Regions from separate parts of the Variimorphobacter sp. HTMS_6 genome, predicted to be linked through region 1. Evidence: a T-box and tRNA genes for the amino acid it is inferred to sense, from the RefSeq annotation. Region 1 holds a T-box; the other holds one or more tRNA genes.
The links. A T-box is a leader RNA that pairs with one kind of tRNA and senses whether it is charged. The one in region 1 lies ahead of pheS (phenylalanine--tRNA ligase subunit alpha), so its partner is inferred to be a tRNA-Phe.
Positions count from the first base shown of each region.

Region 2: it encodes a tRNA-Phe, which carries the amino acid that the T-box ahead of pheS (phenylalanine--tRNA ligase subunit alpha) is inferred to sense. The anticodon was not compared.

Region 1 is NZ_AP046094.1:2,609,712-2,625,568, reverse strand. It holds gene AC6IWN_RS11880 (NAD(P)/FAD-dependent oxidoreductase) at 1-685, opposite strand, end outside; gene AC6IWN_RS11875 (RNA polymerase sigma factor) at 1,615-2,103, shown strand; gene AC6IWN_RS11870 (zf-HC2 domain-containing protein) at 2,100-2,657, shown strand; gene AC6IWN_RS11865 (Cof-type HAD-IIB family hydrolase) at 2,620-3,441, opposite strand; gene AC6IWN_RS11860 (response regulator transcription factor) at 3,691-4,365, opposite strand; gene AC6IWN_RS11855 (nuclear transport factor 2 family protein) at 4,707-5,081, shown strand; T-box leader at 5,242-5,454, shown strand; gene pheS (phenylalanine--tRNA ligase subunit alpha) at 5,704-6,744, shown strand; gene pheT (phenylalanine--tRNA ligase subunit beta) at 6,792-9,176, shown strand; gene AC6IWN_RS11840 (PF20097 family protein) at 9,575-9,829, shown strand; gene AC6IWN_RS11835 (GNAT family N-acetyltransferase) at 9,868-10,425, shown strand; gene AC6IWN_RS11830 (class I SAM-dependent methyltransferase) at 10,655-11,665, shown strand; gene mscL (large conductance mechanosensitive channel protein MscL) at 11,746-12,180, shown strand; gene AC6IWN_RS11820 (hypothetical protein) at 12,257-12,589, opposite strand; gene AC6IWN_RS11815 (YqeG family HAD IIIA-type phosphatase) at 12,966-13,484, shown strand; gene AC6IWN_RS11810 (shikimate kinase) at 13,526-14,044, shown strand; gene aroQ (type II 3-dehydroquinate dehydratase) at 14,058-14,492, shown strand; gene AC6IWN_RS11800 (M24 family metallopeptidase) at 14,568-15,635, shown strand; gene efp (elongation factor P) at 15,747-15,857, shown strand, end outside.
Region 2 is NZ_AP046094.1:3,762,553-3,778,409, forward strand. It holds rRNA gene AC6IWN_RS16970 (23S ribosomal RNA) at 1-1,867, shown strand, start outside; tRNA gene AC6IWN_RS16975 (tRNA-Asp) at 1,942-2,015, shown strand; tRNA gene AC6IWN_RS16980 (tRNA-Val) at 2,118-2,190, shown strand; tRNA gene AC6IWN_RS16985 (tRNA-Thr) at 2,223-2,295, shown strand; tRNA gene AC6IWN_RS16990 (tRNA-Tyr) at 2,326-2,407, shown strand; tRNA gene AC6IWN_RS16995 (tRNA-Met) at 2,467-2,540, shown strand; tRNA gene AC6IWN_RS17000 (tRNA-Phe) at 2,619-2,691, shown strand; tRNA gene AC6IWN_RS17005 (tRNA-Lys) at 2,712-2,784, shown strand; gene fsa (fructose-6-phosphate aldolase) at 3,537-4,190, shown strand; gene tkt (transketolase) at 4,272-6,254, shown strand; gene AC6IWN_RS17020 (response regulator transcription factor) at 6,621-7,298, shown strand; gene AC6IWN_RS17025 (sensor histidine kinase) at 7,332-8,759, shown strand; gene AC6IWN_RS17030 (hypothetical protein) at 9,135-9,686, opposite strand; gene AC6IWN_RS17035 (ABC transporter ATP-binding protein) at 9,942-10,853, shown strand; gene AC6IWN_RS17040 (ABC transporter permease) at 10,863-11,774, shown strand; gene AC6IWN_RS17045 (LytTR family DNA-binding domain-containing protein) at 11,782-12,219, shown strand; gene AC6IWN_RS17050 (DUF3021 family protein) at 12,231-12,668, shown strand; gene AC6IWN_RS17055 (hypothetical protein) at 12,836-13,366, shown strand; gene AC6IWN_RS17060 (ABC transporter ATP-binding protein) at 13,579-15,354, opposite strand; gene AC6IWN_RS17065 (ABC transporter ATP-binding protein) at 15,345-15,857, opposite strand, start outside.

The sequences.
Region 1 (15,857 bases):
CGGTACCTACTTTTGTTTCCACACCATGTTCTTGACAGATGTGGCTGAACCAGTCAGATCCTTCGCGGCCAATAGCGGATACGATTTCATTTGAATATAAGGTTTCGCCCTTAGAGGTGATAATTCCTTTTGCCACATTATTCTCTATAATGATGTCCTGAACCATGGTGTTGAATCTCATCTCAACGCCGCTTGTTAGAAGATGTTCCTGTAAACTGGTGTAAATCTTATAGCCTTCTTCAGTACCAAGGTGACGGATGGGACATTCAATTAATTTTAAATTTGCATTGATGGAACGTCTTCTGATCTCACGAATTTCAGTTTCCTTATCAACACCATATACATTAGTGTCGGCACCGAATTTTAAGTAAATATCATCAGATTCTTTTATAAGTTCTACAGCTTTATCATATCCTAAGATGTCCGGAAGAGTTCCGCCTACATCAGGGGATAAGGAGAGCTTCCCATCTGAAAATGCTCCCGCTCCTGCAAAACCTGTTGTAATTGCGCAAGGCTGGCATCCGATACACTTCTTTGTAGTTCTCTTGGGACAAAGTCTTTTCTCAATCGGTCTACCTTTTTCCACCATAAGGATTTTAAGGTCTTTGTTTTCCTTAATTAATTCGTAGGCACAAAAAATACCGGATGGACCGGCACCAATAATAATAACGTCGTAATTCTGCATTCACAACACTCCTTTTGCTCAATGTATCAGTTGTTTCGAACCTTGCTAATTCTATCATACAATAATTCATTATGCAACAATATTCACTGAATAACTAGGGAGTTTACAAAGGATTTACAAGTGAAAAAAAGGGAGTTAACAAAGGGACGATTGCTTTACGCTTAACGGGTATGGGACGTCCGTAGGAAAGCCGGGTTGTAGTTTACTAGTAATTCTATGATACCTAAGTTCATTTGAAACAATCAGAATTCGCAAAAACTCCTCAAGGGATAAAGAAGAAACCTACTCAGTAGCTTTTTTCCTTATCCCCTTCGTCAGACAGTTTGCGCTCGTGCGAATTATCGCACATCTGATTTTTTCCAAGAGTGTGAAAACTGAGCGATTATAATAGAATATAGAAAGTGGAGAAGTTTAAGATGGATATCAAAGTATGATATATTTGTCCATTAAAATTACGATTATCTATGTGTGCTACAATTCCTATGCAATTTCTATAAACGTTTAGATTGAGCAAATTAAAATTAATATGGTAAAAACAGGTATTTTATTGTATTATTTACATTATAAGGTACTTTACATTAGTATAAAATTGTATAAATAATGAGGAGAATTTTAATGAAATATTTTGTGATAGGTTTTATCATTTCTATATTACTGTTGAGTTCATCTAAGTCCATTTATATTCAACGGCTAATTGTGTACCTTCGTACTTCGATTAAGGATACTACATCCACCATACTAAAAATATTTAAAAGAAATAAAGAGAATTTATTTGCTGTCTTTAATAAAATCAAACAGTAGCTAATAAGCAGAGTGAGATTCACTCTGCTTAAAAAATGATGTTTTTCAACATTATGTTGTGACAGAGCCTTAATTTATTTTGTGATATTTTTCATTATAAGGAGTCTTATCAATGAGGAGGTGGTTTGGTGGCTGGGTTCGACCAGTTTTACGAGCAATATTTTAATGATGTATATAAGTATCTAAGGGGATTGACGGCTAATGAAAGTTTGGCTGAGGAATTGACGCAAGAAGCATTTTATAAGACCTTTCGTTCCCTTCATCAGTTTCATGGAGAGTGCGAGGTTCGTGTCTGGATTTGTCAGATAGCGAAAAACTGTTATTTTTCTTATCTAAAAAAACAAAAGAGAATTACATCAGAAGAGGAACTTGATAATCTCTGCATAACGGAGGAGAGTGTTGAGTCGATGCTAGCGAATAAAGAGATGGCATTCCTGATTCATAGGCTCATTCATGATTTACAAGAACCATATAAGGAAGTGTTTTCCTTAAGGATATTCGGTGAGTTGAAGTTTAGCCAGATTGCCGCACTGTTTGGTAAAACGGAACATTGGGCTTGTGTTACATACCATAGAGCTAAGTCAAAAATTCAAGAAGGAATGGAGGAGAATAAGTGAAGATAAGATGTGATGTAATTCAAGATCTATTGCCGCTTTATGCGGAAGACATAGCAAGCCAGGGAAGCAAGGAGATGGTAGAGGAACATATTCGTGATTGTGAGGAATGTAAAATGGAACTTGATAAAATAAAACAACCAGAGATTAAAGTTACAAAGAGAGATTGGGATCAAGTGAATCATTTTGCAAAAAAGTTCAAGAAGCATATATTTAATATCGTAGTATTATCCGTATTTGTAACGGTTTCGGTAATTGCTTTAATATCTGGGCTGTTTTTTCTAAAGCCAGGTGATGAGATGGGATATGTGATTTTTTACTTTTATCTGATTATGCCTTGTACGGCCTTTGTTTGCTCATTATTACTTGGAATGAGAAGGACAAAATTAAAATACCTAACGCCGATTTTATTTGGAAGCTTTGGTTTAATCGTACCAGCTATAATTTTTAATAATTTTGATTGGTTTGCGCTAGGTTTCGGCTTTTATCCTTCTTTGATTGGTTTAATTCTAGGTCATATTATTTATTTGTTACGAGGAAAGCGCAAGAATCAATAAACTCAAAATGCATTAGGGCATGTGCAATTCCATCATCATCAACATCCTTGGTTACAAAGGATACAACCTTCATAACTTCTTCTTCGGAATTGCCCATTCCGATACTGTGTTTCACATAATTCAACATGGAGAGATCATTTGCACTATCTCCAATTGCATAGGCATTTTCATGAGGAATATCAAGGTGCGTTAGTAGATATTCGATTCCGGAGGCTTTTGAATAGCCTTTTGGAATCACCTCTAGAAATAACGCTCCATCACGAACAATAAAGTCAAATCGGTCTGAGTATTTATCAATAAAAGATTTGATATCAGCTTTGTCACTTACCCAGAGACAGAACTTATCAAAAAGAATATCCGGATCATCCGTCGTCGATACATTAAAATTATATCGATTCGTAAATTTATCTTTAAGTTCAATAAGTAACGGATGTTCATATTCTTTATCAAAATAAATAGTGTCAGTACCCTCTATAACTGACTGAATCCCGAAGCGGCGAGCATCCTCAACGATTTCTTTGCAAAGTTCATTGCTTAAGCTTTGATGAAACATCACTTCCCCGTGAAGCGATATGTAGGTTCCGCAACCGCATACATAACCGTCAAAACCGACATTTTTAATTTCATCATCTATTTCGGAATACGTACGCCCCGTATTTATAAAGGTTAGATGGCCATTTTCCCTAGCCATGCGAATCGCTGCTTTTGTGCTGTCGAGTATCTTAGAATTTCTGTGACTTAAAATTGTTCCGTCTATGTCAAAAAATATGATTTTAGTATCCATGTGTGCAACTCCTAACGTTATGCGAATGTCAACTGCTACTTTTCATTTAGTCTCTATTCTAACATAATATGACACGATGGGAAAGGGAGAAATGAGCTATTCATCGGTTAATATTAAAAATGTTATATTGAAATATATTAGGATAACCGAATAATGAAAAAGATTATAGAACAAAATTATAGAATAAAATGGAAGATCAGCATGATGCTGACTTCCATTAAACTGAATTAGGTATAAAATTTATCAATTTTACTTCTCCTTCCACGTATAACCTGATTTAATAATTGTGGTGATAGGATGACTGTTATCTCCTAGTGCAGAACGCAGCTTCTTAATATGGGTATCAACTGCTCTGTCATAGCCTTCGAACTCCGGACCCCATACTCTGTTAAGAATCTGCTCCCGTGATAGTACTTGGTTTTTGTTTTCAATTAGATATATTAGTAAGTCGTATTCTTTGGGTGCCAGGTTTATTACCAGGCCATTGACAGAAACCATCCTTTTGGAGGGCTCGATGAGAAGCTCGTTGATGCGTATGACTCCATTTTGAACCAGCAATCCACGATAACGCTTAATCAGTACCTGTATCTTTGCTTCCAGAACGGGGAGGGAAAAAGGTTTTGTCATATATTCATCCGCCCCTATTTCGTATCCACCCACGATGCTTTCTTCGCTGCACAAGGCGGTAAGAAAAATCACCGGTACATCATATTTTTTTCGGATATACTTGCAAACTTCGATGCCATCCATCTCGGGCATCATGATATCTAGAATAATAATGTCATAAATCCTTTGATTAATATAATTCAGTGATTCTAATCCATGAGTTGCTGTATCTACATGGAAGCCCCTCGCTATAAAATAGTCGGAGATTACTCTTCTTAAGTTTTTCTCATCCTCTACAATTAGTAAACTATATTCCATCTCATCACCCTTGTTCATCCTAATAAATTGATGTGTAGTTTTTATGTACATTTATACAAATATTATCATATTTTGAATAAAATACCAAAGAATAAATTTCAATATTTCGATAAGATTTATCCTTTGTCTTACTGTAACTAAATAATATATGTTATCCACTATTGTGCGTGTTGTAAGTAAATACACAACATGGTATTATATGGGTAGAATTTTGCGGATTAACTTATAAATAATGAAAAGAAGCAAGGTTATATGTTAAAAACAAGTATTACATTAATCTATTAATACAATAAGTAGCACATTAAAAGTAATAACATTAGAAAGATTTCTGGGAGGTAATTATGCGAGAAAGAGAAGAAATAATTAGAAGCTATTTTAATGCTTGGGTGAAGAAGGATGCATCAAATTTAGAGCGTTATTTTCATTCTGATATCTATTATAGTGAATGCTATGGACCGGAATACAATGGGGTTAAGCAGTTAATGTTGTGGTTCTCTGAATGGAATATGGTTGGAAGTGTGCTGGAGTGGAGAATAAAGCAGATTCTAAGCCAGGATAATGTCTTTATGGTGGAATGGTATTTTGAATGTGATTATGAGAATAATGTTGCTGGATTTGATGGTGTATCAATTATTGAATTCAACGATAGGAATGAAATTATATCAGTGAAGGAATTTCAATCGAAAGCGGAACATGTTCAACCGTATCAAAAATAATAGTGTGGACTAAAAATTATGAAAGTAATTCAAAATGCAAAATTAGCGATGGAGTAAGTCTAGATGATTCGGGTAAATCTAGAAAGCTATGAAATTGCAAGATTTTTTATTCCTACTCTTGACAATGGGATTATAGTCGATTAATATAGGATAAAAATAGATATCAACATTGATGGTGAATTCAGTAGCATATATTTTCCCACCAGAGAGAACTTGTCACCGGCTGAGAGCAAGTTCAGGGTTCGGATATATCGCGAAGTTCGGCACCGGAGTTGCCTTTTGAAAGAGAGGCCGGTTCAGTTCCGTTATAACTTTTGAGGAGCCTTGCTTGAGGCTTGAATTTGGGTGGTACCACGATGCTTTCGTCCCTTTGGAGACGGGGGCTTTTTTTATGCAATTCTGTGACAAGAAATGTGTATCATATTTCAATCGCAACCCGCTCCCGCTTGGATGAAGTACGTAAACTTTATACAGTTTAATGTGTATAAACGGGAATTCACAGAAAAGATTGTGGATAAAGTACCGAGAAAAATCCTATGCTGTGGATATAGTGTAGTTTACATGATGTTGAAATGATCAATTAGAATGAGTAATAGGGAAAATAAATCTAGGAGGAATGAAAATGTTAGAGAATTTAGAGAAAATCAAAGCGCAGTTTCAAAATGAATTGAACAGCGCGAAGCTTAAAGATGAGCTGGAACGAATCAGAGTTGCCTTCCTTGGTAAAAAGGGTCTTGTGACCGAAGTGTTAAAGGATCTTCGTAACCTGGATGTGGAAGCAAAAAAGACTGCAGGTATGCAGGTGAATATGCTTAAGAATGAGATTGAAAATGCTATCGTAAATCATCAGAAAACCTTGGAGGAACAGGAATATTTAAGAGAGATTGAAAACACGGAGCGTTATGATTTCTCTATTCCATCCGAAAAGGCCGTTGGAACCATGCATCCGATAACCATCGTTCAGAAGCAGATTGAAGATATCTTTAAGACGATGGGCTTCATTATTGAAGATGGCCTCGAGATTCAGACTGAGTTCAACAACTTTGAGGGCGTTAATATTCCTAAGAACCATCCTGCTAGAGATATGACTGATACCTATTATCTTGAGAATGGTCAGTTACTTAAGACTCATACCTCAGCAGCTCAGAATACGATTATGAGAAAATACGGCGCTCCTAAGCCGGGTGAACCGTTAAAGGTTTTATTCCCGGGAAGATGCTTCCGTAATGAGAATATTGATGCCAGCCATGAGAACACCTTCTTCCAATTAGAAGGTATGATGATTGGTGATGATATCTCCATTTCCAACTTGATTTACTTCATGAAGGTTCTTTTGACTGAAGTGTTCCAAAGAGACGTAAAAGTTCGTTTGCGACCAGGCTTCTTCCCGTTCGTGGAACCAGGATTTGAGCTTGATATCAACTGTGCAATCTGTGGTGGCTCCGGTTGTCCGACCTGTAAAAATTCCGGTTGGCTTGAACTCCTTCCTTGCGGTATGATTCATCCGAACGTACTTCGTCTTGGTGGTATTGATCCTGATAAATACACCGGTTTCGCATTCGGTTTGGGATTAACAAGACTTGCGATGATGAAATATAACATCAAGGACATCCGCTTATTCAACAGTGGTAATTTAAAACAGCTGAAGCAGTTTACAGTGTAGAGAATGATTAGATGTCGCTTTGAGCGAAAGAATGGAGGAAATGAAGAATGTTAATATCAATGAATTGGATTTCAGAATTCACTGACTTATCCGGTATAAATTTAAAAGAGTTAATCGGCAGATTTACATTATCCACTGCTGAGGTTGAAGATATATATGAATATGGAACGAAGGTTAGGGATGTTGTTGTTGGTAAGATTATTGAAATCAACGATCATCCAAACTCTAAGAAACTTCACTTATTAAAAGTTGATATCGGTAGCGAAGTGGTAGGTTGTGTATGTGGTGCGCCGAATGTATTTGTGGGTGCAGTGGTTCCTTTTGCAAAACTTGGCGGCCAAGTTGGAGATATGCAGATCATGGAAGCAAAGATTGCAGGAGAGATTAGTCATGGTATGTGCTGCTCCGAGAAGGAATTAGGCGTTAGCGATGAAAATTCTGGTTTAATGATACTAGATGATATCTATCCGCTTGGAACAGATATCAAGACCTTTATGCAGCTTGATGATACCGTATTTGAAGTGGATAATAAATCCTTAACGAACCGACCTGATCTATGGGGACATTACGGAATTGCAAGAGAAATCGCTGTATTAACAAAGAGAGAGTTAAAGCCTCTTGATGTTGTAGATACCAGTATTTATAAGAATTTGCCGGGAATTGATGTAAAGGTAGAAAACGTGGATAAATGTTATCGTTACAGTTGTCTTTCAATTGGTAACATTACAGAGAAGAAATCACCAATCAACATGAAAATCCGCCTTACCTATTGTGGTATGAGACCGATTAATTTACTTGCGGACCTTACCAACTATCTGATGATGGAGCTTGGTCAACCGATGCATGCCTTTGACAATAACAAGGTGTCAAAAATTCGTGTTAAGACATATCCTGATACGGTTAATTTCTTAACTTTAGATAGTGTTGAACGTAAAGTAGATAATGATACACTTCTTATCTGTGATGAGAAAGAACCGGTTGCAATTGCCGGAATTATGGGTGGTGAATTATCTGAGATTACAGATGATACAAATTCCGTATTATTAGAGTCTGCTAACTTTGACGGTGTATCCGTTCGTAAATCAGCAACACGTCTTGGACTTCGTACGGATGCAAGTTCAAGATATGAGAAGATTATTGATCCGGAACTTACTGTACCTGCAATCGGACGCTTTGTGAAGTTATTACAGGATATTGATCCTGGTGTACAGGTGACCTCTTCCCTTACCGATGAGTATGTAAAGCATTATGATACGATTACGATTGAATTTGATAAGGCTTATGTAGATAAGTATACCGGTATTGATATCTCCTCCGACCAAATTGAGGAAACACTTACCGCACTTGGTTTTGGACTTACCCGTAAAGGTGATGAATTCAGTGTTGTGGTTCCATCCTGGAGAGCAACCAAGGATGTTACCATCAAAGCAGATATCATAGAAGAAATTACCCGTATCTACGGTTATGATAACTTTGAGATTCAATCCACGAAGAGCTTTTTAACACCGGTTCGTCATGATGTGGCAAGAGATAACGAATATCGTATGAAGCAGATCTTATCCGAGCGTTATGCGATGAATGAGGTTCACAGTTATATCTGGTATGAGAGTAAAACCAATAAAGAATTAGGCATTGCAACTGAGCCGAATATTCGTGTAATAAACTCGGTGACTGCCGAGAATGATACCATCCGCTCTACTATAATTCCTTCTCTGTTAGGGTTTGTTGCAAAGAATGCAGATACCTATCCCGAGATGGGAATGTTTGAAATCGGCCGTGTTGCAGATGGTTTAAAAGCAGATGGACTTTGCGATGAGCGAAAGAGACTTGGTATTGCAATTGCAAGCAAGAAGCTCTCCGATAAAGAGATTTATTTTAAATGCAAAGAGATTATTGAGCAGATAGTAGCTGCAATCAAGAATATGGTACCGACTTATCAGGCTAAAGAAGAGCTTGGAAAGTTCAATTATGTTCATCCGGTAAATAGCGCAAGCATCCTTGTAAATGGGGAAGAGATTGGTTTCTTCTCAGTAATTAATCCTAAGATCAAGAATAAAATCGATAAGAAACTTAATGTTGCATTTGCTGAAATTGATGTAGAAATTCTTGAGAATGTTGCAGCAGAAAGTCTTCGTTACAGTGAAGTATCCAAATATCCGGGTGTGACCATTGATTTAAGTCTCTTAGCAGATAAGGCACTCCGTTATGAGAATATCGTGTCCTATGTTCAGGAATATAAGTCTGAATATCTTCAGGGATACCGTTTGGTTGACATCTTTGAGGATGAAAAGCTTCTTCCGGGCAAGAAGAGTGTTACAGTTCGCTTTGAATTCGGTTCAAAGGAAAGAACGCTTGAGGGCCAGGAAATCCAGACGATGGTGGATGAGTTACTTGCTATTTTAGCTACAAAGGGTCTTGAGATCAGAAAGTAAGAGATTATCTGATTGTATGATAATAACAATAAATTGCATGAACGAGTAGATATAACAAATTAAGGGTATCCATTCGTAGATATACAATAAATATAACAAAGAATAAACAAGTGTCCAATTAGTTTGATTATGGCTAGGTTGAATCAGTGCCAAATCTTAATAATAGGACGCTTGTTTCTTTATCAGATCATAATATACTGACAATACCTAATAGCAATGTATGGTTTAAAAAATTTTTTATAGTAGCAGCCATATAATGTAAATGTTGGTGCTTATAAATCCATATTGTGATATCATAATTTATATAGCACAACTTGAACTTTTTTACTGGAAATTTATATAAAACAACTCGAACTTTTTTACTTGAAACTTTTTAAAAGTGGTGAGGTGATAGAAAGATGAATTGTCCATATTGTGGTAAGGATATGAAAATTGGAGATGTTTGCGCCAGAGGGAGTGGAGGCTTGTATTGGCTTCCGGAAGGTGAGTCAATACGTTTCACTTTATCGAATAAAAATATCGAAAAGAAGAATGGAATTGTATTAGTACCCTGCGAAGAGATTAGGGTAAAACACACAGCATATGTGTGTTCAGAGTGCAACAAATTAATTATGGATCTATCGAATGAATCGACATTCATCAGTCATAATTGAGTTCGTCCCTGTATAGGTATTTTCTTAGAGGTGAGAAAATGCAGTTACATCATATGGGTACACAGTCTATTGAGACAATGCGATTACAGCTTCGAAAATTTCAGTTGGATGATGCTGAAGATATGTATCGTAATTGGTCAGGAGATCCGGAGGTTTGTAAGTATTTATCCTGGGGGCCGCATCAGGATGTCCACGTGTCACAAAGAAGGATTACGTATTGGTTAAGCTCTTATCAGAGGGATAGTACTTATGTGTGGGCGATTGAATTAAAGTTAAAACAGATGGCAGTCGGAACAATAAGTGTAGAGTTTACTGATGAGTCCACCTTGACCTGTGAGGTTGGATATTGTTTAGGGAAGGAATTCTGGGGTAGAGGAATTATGACGGAAACGCTTCATGTGGTGATGCATTTTCTCTTTTATGAGGTGGGTTATCAGCGTATCATAGCAAAGCATGATGTACAAAACATCGCATCCGGTCGTGTAATGCAAAAGGCAGGTATGCATTTTTTGAAGTATGAATATGGGGTTGGAATTCGCAAGGACGGAAGCTACTATGATTGTGCTGTTTATGAGAAGAAGATAACGGATGAATAACTATGTGACATTTCACACAGTTATTCATCCGTTTTTTGATAAAAGTAAGGTCCACAACAGGATTCGTGGGTATGACAGTAGCACCAGGTGAAGTCTAGATTAAAGATAAGGATATCTTCATTATCTTAGTATATCCTATTGTCAGGAATTTTCTCATATAATCCCTGTTATCAAAACTCATATTTGAATCATATAAATAATGATAGCTGATAATATAGGAGATGACTGTATGGACAAAGCGAAGCTGCTGTTTAATAAAGAGTATGAGGATTTTTATAAGATGGTCGAGGACAATGAGATTTTTTCAAGATACTGTCTAGAAACTCATGGAATTGATTTTTCCCAAGATGGCTTTAGTGATAAGAAGCAGATTGATGATTTGTTACTTGTATCCGGCTTAAAGCCTGATGACAGTGTGTTGGAGATTGGGTGCGGTAATGGTAAGATGGCAGAATATATCGCGTTAAAAACAGGGACTACGGTGTATGGATTTGATTATTCACAGAATGCCATAACGAGTGCCAAGAAGCGAACTGCAGGCAATGACGACCTTATCTTTGATGAGGGCGCAATCGGAGAAAAAGTATATCCGCCGAACTCCTTTGATGCAATTATCTCTATCGATTCCATTTGCTACACTCTTGATGTGGAAGGATTTGTCGAACAACTTTATACTTGGTTAAAACCAAACGGATTATTGCTGACCTATTATAGCGAAGGACAGATGAAAGGCATTAGTAGAAATGCAGATACCACCGATCTTGCACTAGCATTGAAAAAGGTTGAAATTCCTTATCTTGCCGTTGATTATACAAGACAGCATTTTGAGTTTTTAAAACATAAAAGAGAAGTAATTGATAAACATAAAGAACAATTCCTGCAAAATGATATGGAATTTTATTATCAATGTGCTGTATCAACATCGATTGGCGAATCTATGTCTTATGAAGATTTTATCAAACAGTTTAGTCGTTATCTTTATATAGCAAGAAAGAACATCATTGAACAAAAAGGCGTCGATGATAGCGAAGAAGATGAAGATGATATGAATAATTCAGTTAAAATTGCTCAAAATACTGAAGTGAACGGAGCTGTGGAATCTAAAACTGAGGAAAAGGATAATAATCTTGCTCCGAATACCAATGTGCGTAATAATAGAGTTAACATACCACGTAATAATGTACCAAATGCATTCAACAATCGCCAACCAAGAAGGTTATTTTCAATTCGTAGGTTTTAGTAGGTTAATGACAATATTAACGAGGGAAGAAGAGTAGCTTAACTATAAAAGTCGCTTCAAGTTACATAAGGAGGAAAGAGATGCTAAAAGAATTTAAAAAATTTGCACTTAAGGGTAATATGATTGATTTAGCGGTAGGCATCATTATTGGAGGAGCTTTCAGTGGACTGGTGAATTCATTGGTAAACGATGTGATTATGCCAATTCTAAGTGTTGTTACCAGTAAAATTAATTTTACCGATTGGTTTATCGCTTTGAATGGAAAACCATATAATACATTGCAGGAAGCAGTAAAGGATAAGGCGGCAGTAATCAAATACGGAGTATTTATCTCCGGAGCAATTAACTTTATAATTATGGCTTTTGTTGTGTTTCTTGTGGTGAAATGGCTGAATAAAATTAAGAAGCAGGATACAACAGCGGAGCCGACAACGAAGCAGTGTCCACGTTGTATGTCTGATATCAATATCGCTGCCACTAAATGTCCTCAGTGTACAGCAGATATTTCACAATAATATTAAAAAGAACGATGTTATTCTATTGATAATAATTATATTTTCAATAAGATAACATCGTTCTTTTTATGTATTATTAATCTTCATTGGTAACAGTACCAATCAAGGTGATGCAAAACCCTAAAATAAGCAATATAATAGTAAAATAGAAGGAAATACTATCTTCAATTCCTAGTTTGAAATGAGATAAGATAACACTGATGGTGCCAGATATTAATATGCCTAAACCTGAGGTGATTAAATTTTGCCTGTTCATTTTCTTTGTATTAAGAAGAATGATTAAGGTGCCACTCACGATGAGAACAATACTAATATAATATGTCCATGCTTGTAAATCAAAAGCTTTAATGTTTCCAATGATAACACCGCATCCTAATAATCCTAGAGCTGATATAATCTTTTCTTTCATAGTTAACCTCGATTCCTGCGCGCGTTTTGAGCGCATATAAAGTGAGCTTAGGATTATACAGGCACAAACTGTTTTATCCTATCAATATAAATGTTTATTATAAGAAATATATCTTGTACATTGCTATTATATAGAAATTTACTACGTTTTGCAATTAATGTTTCTATTATTTGTCAGACTATTTCGGGTACATTTTTTAGAATTAAAATAATTTATGGGAAAGTATTTGTTATTTTACAAGGAACAGCCTAGTTGGATAAATATAGATTTTTCTTGTACATTAATCCAACGATTGCTATAATGAATGAAGATTAGGATAGTGATATTTGAGCAAAATAAGATAAAATACATTTCAAAAAGGAATAGGAGTTACGACATGTTAAAAAGGTTTTATCCGAAGAGATTAGCACAGACATCCTATGATATAGATTATGAAAATCTTTATAAAGAAGGTTATCGTGGGATATTGTTTGATATTGATAATACATTGGTGGAACATGGTGCAGATGCTTCCGAACGGGCCATTGCATTATTTGCAAGATTAAAGAAGATTGGATTTGAGACCTGCCTGATATCAAATAATAGCGGAGAACGTGTGCGTAGATTCAACGAGAAAATTGGGGCACATTATATTCAGAAGGCCAATAAACCAGCGAAAAAAAGTTATATCAGAGCCACAAAGATTATGGGCACTACGATAGAGAACACGGTATTTGTCGGAGACCAACTGTTTACCGACGTATTTGGTGCAAATAGAATTGGAATGTTAACCTATCTTGTGAAACCAATTCACCCGAAGGAAGAAATTCAGATTGTTCTAAAGCGTAAGTTAGAACGAATTGTATTACATTACTATCGCAAAGATTTGGCAAAAGGGAAGATCAGCCAACAATAAAGATAAAAGAACCATTCGGTTCGTCAAATGAGGTACACGTTATGAAACATAATGTTATTTTAATTGGTTTTATGGGATCCGGAAAGACCAGCGTCGGTATAAGACTGGCTGAGCGATTATCCTATCGCTTTTGTGATTCGGATCAGATGATTGAAAAGAAAGTTGGGAATACCATTAATCAGATATTCTCACTTCATGGGGAAGAGTACTTTCGAAATCTTGAGACAGAACTGTTAAAGGAACTGAGCATGGATATCAAAAATCATGTTCTATCCACCGGCGGTGGATTGCCGCTTCGTAAGCAAAATGGTGAATTGCTTCAGAAAATGGGTTTTGTTGTGTTTTTAAAGGCTTCCAAAGAGACTACGGTGCAGCGATTAAAGGGTGATGCTACAAGACCCCTCCTAAAGGGAGAAGAACTAGATCAAAGAGTGGAGAGAATGCTAAGCATCCGAACGCCAATTTATGAAAAAGCAGCTCATAAGATTATTGCAACGGATGGGAGATCAATTGATGAAATTGTAAATCTTATTATGGAATCATATATGAGAGTGATTTAAAGGAGGAAGAACAGTGAGAATCTTGGTATTGAATGGGCCGAATTTAAACTTTTTAGGAATAAGAGAAAAAGGAATATACGGAACTCAGGATTATGATTATTTACTAGGGCTTTTAGAAGAGAAAGCAAGGGAAGAAGATATTATGATTGAAACCTTTCAGAGTAATAGTGAGGGTGAGATTATTGACCGAATTCAGAAGGCATATCATGATGACGTGGACGGTATCGTGATTAATCCCGGTGCATACACTCATTATAGTTACGCAATACGAGATGCGTTAGCCTCCATCACATCACCGAAGATCGAGGTGCATATCTCCAATATTCATCAAAGAGAAGAATTTCGTCATACGTCAGTAACGGCACCGGTTTGTAACGGACAAATTGCAGGACTTGGTCTTCAGGGGTATCTATTTGCGATCGATGCAATACTTAGATTGAAGGCTTAAGCACTGCATAAAACAGAAAGTAGATTGGATAAGATAAATACATATAATTAAGACAGAGAAGGATAGGTAGACAACATGGATAATTTTAAAAGAGTACAGGATGTATTAGAAAAGCTTTCCCTAGATGCGATTTTAATATCAAATGGAAACAATATGCGTTATATCAGCGGTTTTGCAGGTGAAACCGGTTATGTGTATATCACGGATAAAAGGCATGCGGTTATCACTGATTTTCGCTATACGATTCAGGCAGAGCTAGAGGCGGATGGGTATGAGGTAATTACCATCGGAGGCGGTGGTTATGAAGAAGCAATTAATGATTTACTAAAAACGGACGGTGTAAATAAGTTAGGCTTTGAGTCATGGGATATGCTTTTTGGTACCTATCATGATTTACATGATAGATTGGTGGTAAATGAAATGATCCCTGTGGGTCATGAGATTACTAATCTGAGAAGAATAAAAACTACTCGGGAACTTGAGTTTATGAGAAAAGCAGAAGCAATCGGGGATGAAGTATTTACAGATATATTAACATTCATTAAACCAGGAATGACTGAGATTGAGGTGGCAGCGCAGATTGAATATCTACTTAAAGTAAAAGGGGGTACGGCATGCAGCTTTCCGGCAATTGTCGCTTCTGGAATAAATTCTTCAATGCCACACGCTGTTCCTTCCCAGAAGAAAATCGAATCAGGAGATTTTCTGACGATGGATTTTGGCTGTGTATATGAAGGATACTGTTCTGATATGACAAGAACCATAGTGATTGGAAAAGCGAGTGAGAAGCAGAAAGAAGTATATAATACGGTATTAGAGGCTCAAATGGCAGCATTAAACTTTATAAAAGCTGGCTACAAAGGGAAAGAAGTAGATAAGGTTGCGAGAGATATCATTTATAAAGCTGGGTATGAAGGATGCTTCGGACACGGACTTGGTCATAGCGTTGGACTTCATGTTCATGAGAATCCTAGATTATCGCCTAGTGAAGAAGATCTGATATTAGCAGGTATGACGGAAACGGTAGAGCCTGGAATATATATCAAAGGCTTTGGAGGTGTCAGAATAGAAGATCTCGTGGTTGTAACAGAAGATGGTTGTCAGAACTTTACGAATTCCTGGAAGAATTTAATTGAGTTATAAATGACATACGCCATTTAAGTCGGATTTTTGGGCTTACACAAAAAAACAGTTGCAAATTATCATGGATTATTATAGACTTAAGAGTAGTCAATTTAAGGAGGATTTTTTAGTATGGTATCAGCAGGCGATTTCAGAAACGGCTTGACAATTGAGATGGATAACAACGTATATCAGATTATAGAATTTCAACATGTTAAACCTGGTAAAGGCGCAGCATTTGTT
Region 2 (15,857 bases), 1.2 Mb from region 1:
GGTCCCAAAGTGCGTGTTAAGTGGAAAAGGATGTGGGATTTCGAAGACAACTAGGATGTTGGCTCAGAAGCAGCCATACATTCAAAGAGTGCGTAATAGCTCACTAGTCGAGAGGTCCTGCGCCGAAAATGTCCGGGGCTAAAACACGTCACCGAAGCTGTGGAATTACACTACGTGTGTAATTGGTAGAGGAGCATTCTTAAAACGACGAAGCGTTACCGTAAGGAGGCGTGGAGATTTAAGAAGAGAGAATGCCGGAATGAGTAGCGAGATAGAAGTGAGAATCTTCTAGGCCGAATATCCAAGGTTTCCGGGGTAAAGCTGATCTGCCCCGGGTAAGTCGGGACCTAAGGCGAGGCCGAAAGGCGTAGTCGATGGACAACAGGTTGATATTCCTGTACCTTATATAGACAGAACTGTGGGGACACGGAAGGGTAGGAAGAGCCGGGAATGGAAAAACCGGTTCAAGCACAAAGGTTAGTCTGGGAGGCAAATCCCCCGGATGTTACTGAAGTGTGATGAGGAGCGAATTTAAAGTAGTGAAGCTTCCGAACCCATGCCGTCAAGAAAATCCGCTATTGTTCTATGTAAGCCCGTACCGTAAACCGACACAGGTGGATGAGGAGAGAATCCTAAGGCCGACGGGAGAAGCATTGTTAAGGAACTCGGCAAAATAACCCCGTAACTTCGGGAGAAGGGGTGCCTACGCAAGTAGGCCGCAGAGAAATGGCCCAAGCAACTGTTTAGCAAAAACACAGGTCTATGCAAAACCGTAAGGTGAAGTATATGGGCTGACGCCTGCCCGGTGCTGGAAGGTTAAGGGGAGAGGTTAGGAGCAATCCGAAGCTTTGAACTTAAGCCCCAGTAAACGGCGGCCGTAACTATAACGGTCCTAAGGTAGCGAAATTCCTTGTCAGGTAAGTTCTGACCCGCACGAAAGGCGTAATGATTTGGGCACTGTCTCGACAATGCACCCGGTGAAATTGAAATACCAGTGAAGATGCTGGTTACCCGCGCCAGGACGGAAAGACCCCATGGAGCTTTACTCTAGCTTGATACTGGGATCCGGTAATGCATGCACAGGATAGGTGGGAGGCTGTGAAGTTGTAACTCTGGTTACAATGGAGCCACTGTTGGGATACCACCCTTGTGTTACTGGATTTCTAACATTCAGCCGTAATCCGGCTGGTGGACAATGTCAGGTGGGGAGTTTGACTGGGGCGGTCGCCTCCGAAAGGGTATCGGAGGCGCTCAAAGGTCTTCTCAGAATGGTTGGAAACCATTCGAAGAGTGCAAAGGCAGAAGAAGGCTTGACTGTGACACCGACGGGTGGAGCAGGTACGAAAGTAGGACTTAGTGATCCGGTGGTATAAAGTGGGATTGCCATCGCTCAACGGATAAAAGCTACCCTGGGGATAACAGGCTTATCACTCCCAAGAGTTCACATCGACGGAGTGGTTTGGCACCTCGATGTCGGCTCATCGCATCCTGGGGCTGTAGTAGGTCCCAAGGGTTGGGCTGTTCGCCCATTAAAGCGGTACGCGAGCTGGGTTCAGAACGTCGTGAGACAGTTCGGTCCCTATCCGGCGTGGGCGCAGGATATTTGAGAGGAGCTGACCTTAGTACGAGAGGACCGGGTTGGACGAACCACTGGTGCATCGGTTGTCATACCAATGGCATGGCCGAGTAGCCAAGTTTGGAAGGGATAAACGCTGAAGGCATCTAAGCGTGAAGCCCCCCTCAAGATAAGATATCCCATAGCATAAGCTAGTAAGACCCCTGGAAGACTACCAGGTAGATAGGACAAAGGTGGAAGTGCGGTAACGTATGTAGCTGATTGTTACTAATAGGTCGAGGGCTTGACCTTAAAAGGTTTACAGTAAACGAACAAAACGTTCGTAAATGGATGAAACATTTTCTAGTGTAGGTTAAAGTCAATATGGCCTGGTGGCTCAGTTGGTTAGAGCGCCGCCCTGTCACGGCGGAGGTCGAGGGTTCGAGTCCCTTCCGGGTCGTTAAGTCTAAAAAGACTTATTGTTATCTCAAAAAAGGGTTGACAATTGATTCATTTTTATATAAAATCATTTAGTAACATTTTTTATAAACCAATATCCCATGGGATCTTAGCTCAGCTGGGAGAGCATCTGCCTTACAAGCAGAGGGTCATAGGTTCGAGCCCTATAGGTCCCACTCAATACAATATCGTATTGGTTTTAGATATTGCCGATGTGGCTCAATTGGCAGAGCAGCTGACTTGTAATCAGCAGGTTATCGGTTCGAGTCCGATCATCGGCTTTTCAACTGAATATTGTTGATATTAATTTTGGATGGGTTCCCGAGTGGCCAAAGGGGGCAGACTGTAAATCTGTTAGCGACGCTTTCGAAGGTTCGAATCCTTCTCCATCCATTGGCTTAATGCCAGTAAGTAATAAATATAAAAAAGTAATACAGGTTTAAAAAAATTGTCGCGGGGTGGAGCAGTCTGGAAGCTCGTCGGGCTCATAACCCGAAGGTCATAGGTTCAAATCCTGTCCCCGCAATTTAACACTATTTCAATCGAATAGTTTCGTAAACCAACGGAGTTAGCGTTTTATCCAATGGTACACGATTTTGACCTTGCCCAGATAGCTCAGTTGGTAGAGCAGAGGACTGAAAATCCTCGTGTCGCTGGTTCAATTCCGGCTCTGGGCATTTTGCTTGGAATAAAGCATGGGATATTAGCTCAGTTGGTAGAGCACATGACTTTTAATCATGGTGTCCCGGGTTCGAACCCCGGATGTCTCATTATTAATTAAACAAGAGAATGAAAAGAGAAGATAATATTCTTCTCTTTTTTTATTGCAATTTATATTAATGTAATGATCGCAGGCTTTATTTCGTTGTAATAATATATTATTGTAGAATAATGCAGTTAATATATTTACGTGTTATATATAAACCGTTGTTATACATGAATCTATAAAAAGGTACAATATATTAGTAACTGACGGTTTACTATATCAATAGCGAATGAGATTCTTGTAAAGAAAATCGGATAGGTATAATATTAAATCTAATCTTAGACCAGTATAAGAATATTAATAGAGTAAAAAATATGAGTATCGGTTATTCGAATTATAAGAGATATAGATACTTAAAAATGACATTATTTTATCGTAATTTGAATAATCAATAGGTCAATTTTATGTAGGTTTTACATAAAAAGTTATTTTAATATACGAATTAGTATATTGAATTGACTAAGTGGATAATTTTTTGGTTATTTTTTATAAAAGTGTAGTAAAAATGTGCATTGTATTGTCTTCAATTATATAGTATATTTAGTAATATATGAGCAAAAAATAAGTAGAGTAACTCAATTGTTTAGGAGTACTTTTCTTAATATATTTTAGGCGAAGTTCCGAAACTTTAGGTCTATGTTTTAGACGGATACTTTGACTTATTTTTAGTCACAACAATACTTTAAGACAAGCTATACGACCAATTTAGGGTTCGAGGAGTTTTGGTTGAATAGCATCTATCACAGGAGGTAAGTTATGAAACTTTTTATTGACACAGCCAATGTCGAGGAAATTAAGAAAGCAAATGATTTAGGTGTAATTTGTGGTGTTACAACAAACCCTTCTTTAATTGCAAAAGAAGGAAGAAACTTTGCAGAAGTTATCGCAGAAATTGCTTCCATCGTTGATGGTCCAATCAGTGGTGAAGTTAAAGCAACAACTGTAGACGCAGAAGGTATGATTGCTGAAGGTAGAGAAATAGCAAAAATCCACCCTAATATGGTTGTTAAGATTCCTATGACCTTAGAAGGTTTAAAAGCTACAAAAGTATTAGCAAGCGAAGGTATTAAGACAAATGTAACACTTATCTTTTCTGCTAATCAAGCGCTTTTAGCTGCAAGAGCAGGCGCAACATTTGTTTCTCCTTTTGTTGGACGTTTAGATGATATTTCTCAGCCTGGTACTGAGTTAATCGCAACTATCGCTCAGATTTTCGAGACTTATGACATTAAATCAGAGATTATTGCAGCAAGTATCCGTAACCCGATTCACTTAACAGAATGTGCTTTAGCAGGCGCTGATATTGCAACTGTTCCTTATAGCGTAATTGAGCAAAGTTCAAAGCATCCTTTAACAACATCCGGTATTGAGAAATTCGTTCAGGATTATAAAGCTGTCTTTGGTGAATAATTAAACTTTAGTGTAATAACCGGAATTCGAACGTTTTGAAATCTTAAATAATAAATCTATGTGATTTAAGGAGGAACAAAAATGAGTAATATCGATACCATGTCAGTAAATGCGATAAGAGTATTATCCGCAGATGGTATACAAAAGGCAAATTCTGGACATCCCGGACTTCCACTTGGTGCAGCTGCAATGGCATATGAATTATGGGGTAAACAAATGAACCATAATCCTGCAAATCCAAAATGGCCTAATAGAGACAGATTTATTTTATCCGGTGGACATGGATCCATGCTTCTATATTCTTTATTACATTTATTCGGATATGGTCTTACAACAGAAGATTTATCTAATTTCCGCCAGGAGAATTCTTTAACTCCAGGACATCCGGAATATGGTCACACAACTGGTATTGAGGCAACTACAGGTCCTTTGGGAGCAGGTATGGGTATGGCTGTTGGTATGGCTATGGCTGAGGCACATCTCGCTGCAAAATTCAACAAAGAGAATTTCCCGGTTGTTGATCATTATACCTTTGTACTTGGTGGCGATGGTTGTATGATGGAAGGTATTACATCAGAAGCAATGTCACTTGCTGGTACACTTGGTCTTGGAAAATTAATCGTATTATACGATAGCAATAAAATATCAATCGAAGGTAGCACAGATATCGCCTTTACTGAAGATGTAGCGAAGCGTTTTGAAGCATTCGGATTCCAGACTTTGACCGTTGAAGACGGTAACAATCTTGAAGAGATCGGTGCAGCGATAACAGCAGCAAAAGCTGATTTAACCAGACCTTCTATGATTACAGTTAAGACTAAAATTGGTCATGGTAGCCCTAGAGAAGGTCTTGCAAGTGCACATGGCGAGCCTCTTGGAGCAGATAATGTTAAAGCTTTAAAAGAGAAGCTTGGTTGGCCAAGCCAGGAAGACTTCTTCGTACCGGATGAAGTATATGCAAACTACAAAGAACTTGCAAATAATGGTGCGAAAGCGGAAGAAGCTTGGAATAAATTATTTGCTGATTACAGCACATCTTATCCTGAGTTGAAAACGTTATGGGAACAGTATCATGATGAAGATGCTCCAAAGAAATTACTTGATAATGAAGAATTCTGGGCATTTGCAGATAAGCCGGAAGCTACTAGAAATCTTTCCGGTTTAGCTATTAATAAACTTAAGAATATCCTTCCTAACTTAATTGGTGGAGCAGCAGATCTTGCTCCTTCCACTAAGACATATATGAGTGATATGGGAGATTTCTCGAAGGATAATTATGCAGGCCGCAATCTTCATTTCGGTGTTAGAGAGCTTTCGATGGCAGCGATGGGTAATGGTCTTGCTATTCACGGCGGACTTAGAGCATATGTATCAACATTCTTCGTATTCAGCGATTATGTAAAACCGATGGCAAGATTATCAGCTCTAATGGGATTGCCGTTAACTTTCGTGCTTACACATGATAGTATCGGTGTAGGTGAAGACGGCCCAACACATGAGCCAATTGAACAGCTTGCTATGCTTCGTTCTTTACCGAACTTTACCGTATTTAGACCGGCTGATGCTACAGAGTGTAATGCTGCTTGGTACTATGCGGTATCTTCAACAAAGACACCTACTGCTTTAGTGCTTACACGTCAGAACCTTCCACAGCTCCCGGGCTCCTCAAAAGAAGCATTGAAGGGTGGCTATGTAATCTCTCCTTCCAAGAAAGATGTTCCGGATGCTATCATCATGGCGAGTGGTTCTGAGGTTGAACTTGGCGTAAATGCTCAGGCAGAGCTTGCAAAAGAAGGTGTAGATGTTAGAGTAGTAAGTATTCCTTCTATGGATTTATTCGAGGCACAGTCTTCTGAATATAAAGAAAGTATTCTTCCTAAGAGCGTTAGAGCTAGAGTAGCGGTAGAAGCTGCATCCGATTTTGGATGGGGTAAATATGTTGGTCTTGACGGAACAACAGTTACTATGAAGGGCTTCGGAGCATCTGCTCCTGCAAGTATTCTCTTTAAGAAATTCGGATTTACTACTGAGAATGTAATAAATGCAGTAAAAAGCGTATTATAATAATTAAAAAAAGAATAGAAATAAAGAAAGAAGTCGCAGGTTTTTCCTGCGGCTTCTTTCTTGTAATATGATCATTATTTAAGTTATGTTGTAGTACTTACATATGCAGCGTACATACTTAGTTTACATAGTTTGCTCATCTAAGGTAGGGTTTTTATGAAATTGTAAGTAGGCTCCTTCGATCAATATATTTACATATTTACTTTCTAATGAAATTCTAATTTCCTTATATTGAAAAAAATGATTATAACCGATACAATGGAGGAAGAAAGTTCATTTGGAGAAATTGATGTTGTATATAATAGAAGCAGAGAGTTGCATCTACGAATAAGAAAGTTTATTAATATAAAGTATGGAGGGATATACATGGCTAAAATATTGATTGTTGAGGATGAGGTTAAAATTGCCCGCTTTCTGGAGTTGGAACTGAAACACGAGGGGTATGAGGTTGAGCTTGCCGGCGATGGCAGACTAGGATTAGAAAAAGCGCTAAATAATAATATAGATTTAATTGTACTAGATATTATGCTTCCCGGTCTAAGTGGTATCGAAGTATGCCGAAGAGTAAGATTGGAATCTCAGGTTCCCATTATTATGCTTACTGCCAAGGATGATGTAACGGATAAAGTGGCTGGATTAGATATGGGAGCGGATGATTATATGACAAAGCCGTTCGCAATAGAAGAGCTTTTAGCAAGAATTCGTGTTGCGTTAAACCGAAAAACGAAAAAAGAGGAGAACAAAAGTGAAATTCTTCAAATTGGTGATTTAAAACTAAATATAAAAAGTCATAGCGCATTATATAAAGAGGAAGAATTGGTATTGACGAAGAAGGAATATGAACTTTTGGAATACTTAATACGAAACAAAAATACTGCACTGACAAGAGAGCAGCTTCTCAATAATGTATGGGATTACGAGTATTTTGGTGATACCAATGTTGTAGATGTGTATATTCGTTACTTGAGACAGAAGATAGATGAAAAATACGGAATACGCTTAATATCAACGGTACGTGGGTTGGGCTATATAATAAAGGATTGAAGATAAATTACTTAACGAAAAGGGAGAACTTTTATGGGTGAAAAGCTGCTTGAGCTGATACGAACTATATTAAGGAAAACTGTTCTTCCATTTAGAAAGAAAAAAGAAGAATTATTGAGTAAATTCCGGTTATCGATGGCATTTCGAATCTCCGTATCCTATTTCAAATTATTATTCCTATATGGAATTTTGCTAATGATAGGATTTTTCTTTCTATATATGTATACAGAGGAAAATACTTATGAGAACATGGCTGATAAAGTTGTTAAAGCTTATTCAAACAAAGGGGTTGACGGGATTGTTAACCCCTATTATATCAATGGAATCTCTGTTCGAATTATTGATAAGAAGACGAAGACAGAAATCTATAGTGATATGGATAAGGAAGCAAATAAAAATATGGAGTTCCTATATGGAATTCACTTTAATAGAAAAAGCCAAAACAATATATTAGTTATCGACCAAGATAAAAACTTTACGGTGGATGGAAAGCATTACTTAGCCGAATTTAATTTTGATTTAACAGGGAGCTATTTAAACTTTTTTAATTTACTATGGAAGTTGATTATTCTCTATCTTGTAATTGTTATATTCATATTAAGAAGCGGAAGAAGAAGCGATGAGAAGCTTTTTGAACCACTTCGGATTATGTCAGCAACGGCGAATCGTTTGACGGTGAACAATCTAGATAGTGAGAGGTTAAATGTAGAAGGGACAAAGAATGAGTTAAAAGATTTAGCAAATGTAATCAATGCTATGTTAGATCGTCTGGAAACTTCGTATGAAAGTCAAAAACAGTTTGTATCAGATGCATCACATGAACTGCGTACTCCAATCGCCGTAGTGCAAGGGTATGCAAATCTCTTAAGTAGATGGGGAACGACAAATGAAGAGGTTTTGCATGAATCCATTGAGGCCATTCAGAATGAATCTCGATCAATGCAGGATCTGGTAGAGAAATTATTATTCTTATCAAGGCACGATATGAAAACCTTAAAACTAAACAAACGACGTTTTAATATGAGACTAGTTGTGGAAGATATGGTTAAAGAAACAAAATTGGTGGCAACGAATAGAATTATCAGTAATCCAATTATGGAGGATGTGATTGTATACGGTGACAAGCAATCATTAAAGCAAGCGATCCGCATCTTTATTGAAAATGCAATAAAATACACACAGGATGGGGATGAAATAACAATCCAATGTCAAAAGATCAATGATGACTGTGTAATTACCGTACAGGATACCGGTATTGGTATGAAGAAAAAGGATATCGATCATATATTTGATCGTTTTTACCGTTCGGATTATGTAAGAAATAAAAATATCAGCGGGCACGGCTTAGGTTTATCACTGGCAAAGTTGATTATCTTAGCACACACAGGAAGAATTAAAATTAGAACCCAGTTTAAGGCGGGTACTAGCTTTATTATTACCCTTCCGAAGAGAAGATATTAAAATATATACCAAAAAAGAGAATGTTCCGGGAAAACCTCGTAAAGAATTCGTACGAGATATATATAAGCTTGTAGAGATATACCGAATACACAAATGCTAGTTAAGATATACGGGATACTCGTAAGCTTGTGGAGATATACCGAATACACAAATGTTAGTTAAAATATACGGGGTACTCGTAAGTTTATTGAGACATATATAATACTCCAAATTGAATGACTTGCAGGTTATACGAGTAATAAGATTTAATTATCTGACTCTATACAGTATTCTATAGTATGCTGTTGTAAAGTATTAATCGCTAAGAAAGAATGTTAGTAGACAACATTCTTTCTTAGTAGAAATGTATTTTACAACAGCATTTTGTTATTCTGATTAGAGACAGCCGTTATCCGTTAATATGGCAGGAACATCAAATTTACTTAAAGTATTTGAATCAGCAAAGGATATTAAATGAATCAGATAAGAGGAACCATTTTGCTGAATATTAACGGTGACATTCTCGGGTATTTGACCGGGATCAAATTGGATTAATTTTATTGCATTTTTACCACTGTATACTATATTCCATTCATTTTCAATTACTCCGCCATCCTTAAATGCAAAGCGTTTTACTTCACCTTTATTAACCCAACCGATCGTAGAGATTGGCTTGGAGTCTAGTTTTTCTTGTTTCTGTGTAACACTCCAGATTCCAAATGAATTCTTAGTTAGAATAGCAAGAGTATCTGATTTATCCTTCGAGGTAGTTTTAATCACTTTGAATTCTTTATCATTTTCATCATGACTGGTATCAATAATCTTAACATCGGAGGTGCTATACCCTGCGATTAATAAAGTAATGTAAAAATTTTTAGCCCATGCGGTTGACAGGGCAGTTATTAATACGGCTGCAACAGCTAGTATAATAATTACCGGCTTCTTCATAAATTTCCCCTTTATTAAATAGTCTTTACAGTATAATTATATCCAAATGTAGAAAAAAGGTGATTTATAAGACGAAAAGATATTATATGCAGAATTATGCGTAAACTCATGCTGTTATTAAAGTGTTATTGAACTACTACTATAGGTTATCTATATAATTATACATCTTACCTACGTATTCTGCATCTTACTGGTAGAGATATTGAATATCCAATAAAAGGATAATATAATCATAGAAGATTAATAATGGAGGTAATTATGGAAGATATCATTCAAGTAAATAATCTTAAGAGATATTTTAAAGAAGTAAAAGCAGTTGACGATATCAGCTTTCGAGTTAAAAAGGGAGAGCTTTATGGATTTTTAGGAGTAAATGGAGCAGGGAAATCCACAACCATCAATATTTTATGTACATTACTTAACAGCGGCGGAGGGGACGTTAATATATGTGGGCATACATTAGGGAAAGAGGATAAGATGATCCGACAAAAAATTGGAGTTGTATTTCAGGATAATACCTTAGATGAAAACCTTACAATTAAAGAAAATTTGTTAACCAGAGCAGCCTTATATCACAAAAGCAGTAAGGTGATTCATGAGAATCTTAAATATGTGAGTGAGGTTCTAGGAATCGAAGACTTGATGAAAAGGCAATTTCGTAAGTTATCCGGTGGGCAAAAGAGAAGATGCGAGATAGCAAAAGCATTGATGAACCGTCCTGAAATCCTCTTTCTGGATGAACCAACTACCGGTTTGGATCCTCAGACCAGACAGATGGTATGGGAAAGTATTGAGAAGTTGAGAAAAGAGGAAAACATGACGGTGTTCTTAACGACTCATTATATGGAGGAAGCGGCAAAAGCACAATATATCTCGATTATGGAAGCAGGCAAGTTGGTGGCTACAGGAACACCACCACAGCTAAAGGAAACATATGCTCATGATATATTAAAGCTCGTGCCGGAGGATCTAGATGTACTGAAGGAGGATTTACATAAATCCAATATAGATTATCTAGATAAGAGCAACCATATTCATGTAATAATTCCGAATACTATGTATGGGCTGGAGATTTTGAACCATGTTAAAGACAATCTAAAATCTTTTGAGGTAATTCAGGGAACCATGGATGATGTATTTTTAAATATAACAGGAAAGAGTTTATAGGAGGTAATTATGCTTTTATTAAGATTAATAAAAAGAAACATCTTAGTTTACATCAGGGATAAATCAAATATATTCTTTTCCTTGCTATCTATGCTTATTATTATCGGGTTAATGGTTGTATTCCTTGGAAAAATGAATGCAGATGGTGTTGTTGATCTATTAAATCACTATGGCGGCACAAGAGATAAGGTAGCAGACCGTGACAATGCAAATCAATTAGTAATGCTGTGGACACTTGGCGGTATCGTTGTTGTAAATTCCGTTACAATCACTTTATCCATGATAGGAATTATGGTGGAGGATGAGGTAAAGAAGAAGCTTGGTAGCTTCTATGTATCACCGGTGAATCGAATTATATTTGTGCTTGGATATATTAGTGCTGCAATAATTATGGCTATTATTATGTGTGTGCTAACGGTATTTGTGGGGGAGGTTTATTTTTCAGTAATTGGTGCAGACATTTTATCCGCTACACAGTTCTTTAAAATTTTTTGTTATATTGTTTTAAATGTCTTTACTTCTTCATGTATGGTATTCTTCATATTGAACTTTGTGCACACCCAAAGTGCATTATCCGGGTTAGGAACAATTATCGGAACATTAGTAGGTTTTATGTCTGCAATCTATCTGCCGATGGGAATGCTTCCGGATAAAGTTCAAACGGTGTTAAAATGCTTTCCGATGGTACATGGATCGTCTTTTCTTCGAGATCTTTTTACCTCTGATATTTTAATAAAGACATTTGAGAATTGTCCTCAGAAGGTAATAGATCAATATAAGGAGTATATGGGGATGACGTTGACATACCAGAATGACATAATTTCGGATGGATTTAAGATAGCATTTCTGATGATAAGTGGTATAATTTTTATAGGAATCTCTACGATTTTGCAGAGAAGAAGAAATGTTATGAAAAGATAGGAGCCCTATGAAGATTATAATCGAAGAGCCAAATCCAGAAGAGGAAGATCAGATTATTATTCGCTGCAAGGTTATGGACGAGAATGTATTAAAAGTAATATCGGACTTAAGGATGGGACAAAAAAAACTGAGCGGAGTAAAGGACGGTAATATTACCATGATAGATCCCATCAATGTGTATTACTTTGAAGGGGTGGATAATAAGGTGTTTATGTATTGCAAGCAAAACGTATATGAAACCCGGTTAAAGTTATATGAAATAGAGGATGATTATAAAAATACTGATTTCTTTCGAGCGTCAAAATCAGTGATTCTAAATGTAACCAAGATAAGAAGTATAAGCCCCGCATACTCTGGGCGTTTTGAAGCAATTTTACTAAACGGAGAAAAAGTTGTCATTTCAAGACAATATGTACCAGAGCTTAAAAGAAAGCTTGGTCTTTAGGAGGTAAGAATATGTTTGTATATACAATAAAAAACATGATTAAGATCTTTTCCTATATCATGGCTGGAATGTCCATCTGTACAGCAACCTTTATCACAATTTTTAATGGTAATGCAAATATTACAGTGGATATATTATGGCAAATAATCGCGATAGCAGCCGTTTGTTCCATGGGAAATGTACTCTATATAAATCATGCTGTATTAACCAAGCGAATCATGATTATAAGATTTTCCTTCCACTATCTTTACGTCAATCTAGTTGTAATCGGAGGTGGGTTTTACTTCAAGTGGCTTACCATGGATAAGTTTTATGAAGTGGTAGTTATGTTCATAATGATTGCAATCGTCTATATAATCATTATGGTGGTTGATTTTACGCAAGATAAAAAAACAGCTGATTCCATCAACCATCATTTACAGATGAAGTATCCACACAGGGAGGAATGATGACTTTTAACGAGTGGGTAAAATAAAAGAAGCAATATAATAATAATATTGAAAAAAAGAGAAATAATGTATAAAACCATGGATTAATTTTCTTGAATTTACTTATACTACATAGTAATATAAGAGTGTAAGACAAATTATGGAATATAGAAGGTAGGGTGGAGTAAATGAAAGGAAAAACATGGTTAAGGTATCTGTTTTACATTATTCTAACTATTATAGCAGTGTACTTTAAGGGGTATTTTGAGAATTTATATGCTAAGGAAATAAGCGAAAATTTTAAAGTAGAATGGTACATGCTTATTTCAACGGCTCTGATCACAGCAGCAATTGGGGGTGCTTTGGGATTAGAACATCTATGGATTCAAGCGAAAGAAAAAGGGGTTTGGAGATTAAATGGCGGAAGGTTTATCATTCTGGGAATACCGGCGCTCTATCTTTCCTCGATGTATATAATATCCAATATGCCTAATATGAATGGATTAGTGTGGCCAGTTTACAAGATTTTTGGTAATGCATCCTTTATATCCATTTTTCAAATTGTTTTTGGTTATGTGTTAATCACTTCGTTTTACAAGAAAGAACAAATGGTGAAGCAAAGTACATTTGATGATTTAATGAATGAAGATATTGAGGATTCAGAACTATTGGAAGAAGAAACAGAACCGAATCCCGGTGCAGAGTTATATTTTTATTAATTATTAAATTATAGAATGCGAACTACTATGAATTTATGTAGTGTAGTTCGCTTGGATTTATAAAAGAAGGAGTGTTTAAAACCAGCTGAGATTATCTTATACGAGATCTCTTCGGGATTAACACTCCTTTTTAATTTTATAGGAAAAACCTTGTTATTTTAAGTGATAAAGTTTGTGAAGCCTATTGGTATGTTTTATAGCAATGTCATGGATTATAGGTTCTTAAACTGTGCCATATAGAGGTCGTAATATAGGCCTTTTTTCTCTAGAAGTTCCCCAGAGGAACCCTCTTCCATAATTCTTCCTTCATCAATGACGAATATACGATCTGCTTTACTGATTGTAGAGAGCCTATGTGCGATGACAAAGGAGGTTCTTCCTTTTAATAATGCTTCAATACCCTCTTGAACAAGTAACTCAGTATGCGTATCGATACTTGAGGTTGCTTCATCCAGTATCAATATCTTCGGCATGGATATCATGGTCCTTGCAAATGCAAGAAGCTGCCTTTGACCGATGGAAAGGCCTGCACCTCTTTCTTTAAGCTCTGTTTCATATCCAAGCTCCATCTTCATTATGAAATCATGTGCATTTACTGCTTTGGCAGCAGCGATAATCTCTTCGTTGGTTGCATCCAGCTTTCCATATCTAATATTATCTGCGATGGTGCCGGAGAATAAAAAATTCTCCTGTGTCATGATACCCATCTGCATTCGCAAGCTCTCTATTGTAACATTCTTTATATTGTGGTCATCTATAAAAATATTGCCCTGCTGAATGTCATAAAAGCGGCTGATTAGGTTAACGATGGTTGATTTACCGGCTCCGGTAGGTCCGACCAAAGCGATAGTCTCTCCAGGATTTACAGTAAAGCTCACATCATTCAGTACTTTAGAATCCTGATCATAAGCAAAGGATACATGATCAAAATGAACCTTGCCGTTGATGGGAGGAAGCTCTGACACGGAATCTGAATCGGTAAGCTGCGGGGCGGTATCCAAAATCTCAAAGATACGCTCAGCACCTGTCATATTGGTGATTAAGGAATTATAAAAGTTACTTAAGTTCATGATTGGTTGCCAAAACATCGTGATATACATACCAAACGCCATCAAGGTTCCGACGCTTCCAGCATTAATACCTAGGATAGAGACAGCTACGAAGTACATCGCTACGGATCCAATACTCCAGCTGATATCAACACTTGGAAAGAACGCATCATTGAGTCTTACGGCTTTAACAAAGGCATTGCGATGATCGACTAGAAGTTCTTCAAATGATTCCTGTGCCTCGTCCTCCGCAGTAAAACTTTGAATAATTCTTACGCCGGATAAATCCTCGTGAATTAAGGCAGTTAAGTTTGAGCTCTTCTTGCGCCATGTTTGCCAGTGATGATGAGAGTGGGTCTGTATGAACCACAACACAGCCATCATTAGCGGCACTGCGATAAGTGCTGCTAATGCCAACTTCCAGTTGATAATCAACATAATGGTTACGACGGAACAGATCGTTATAAAATCCGGAATCAAGGTTGTAACACTATTAGAAAGGACATCCTTTAATGAATTAACATCACCAATGATTCTGGCCAAGATTTTCCCTGTAGGTCTGCTATCGAAAAAGTCAAAGCTTAGTTTCTGTATATGAGTATATAACTCCTGTCTAATTGTGAGCAAAATTTTGTTGGATATCTTCGCCATAATATACATACGAATCTTAACCAATATAACAAATAATATATTTAGACCAAAGGCAAACAATCCAAGCTTTATCAAACCGTCAAAATCTTTATTTGCGATGTTGTTGTCAATAGCGGATTGAATAATGAGTGGGTTCGCTGTCGTGATCCCAACTGTAACTAACATAATCAGAATAACTAAAGCGATCGAACCCTTATAATCTAGCATATATCGAAATAATCGAAGAAGAGTAACTCTTTTACTTACTATCTTCAGATTTTCATCTTCTCTGGTTGAATTTACTGCCATATAGCCACCTCCTTTGCATATGAACCACCTGTATAGGTATGGCTCTGTTTCTTGTTCAGATAATCGCCATACTGTGCCATATAGGTTTTATAATAATATCCTTTTTCCTGAAGAAGAGTTTCATGGGTACCACGTTCCACAATACGACCTTCATCAAGAATAATAATCTCATCGGCATTACGTACCGCAGAAATACGATGAGCAATAATAATCTTGCTAACTTCAAATTCTGATAAGGAGCTCTGAATCATATGCTCCGTTTCCATATCCAAGGCGGAAGTAGAATCGTCAAGAACCAGGATAGGAGTTTTCTTAGCCAGTGCTCTTGCAATACTGATTCTTTGTTTTTGTCCACCGGACAGCCCGACACCTCGTTCCCCAATAACGGTATCATATTGATTATCCATTCTTTCTATAAATTCAGTTGCTTGGGCATTTGCAAGCGCCCCCAGTACATCATCTTGTTTCACTTGCTTTTTGTTACCCATTTTCACATTCTCATT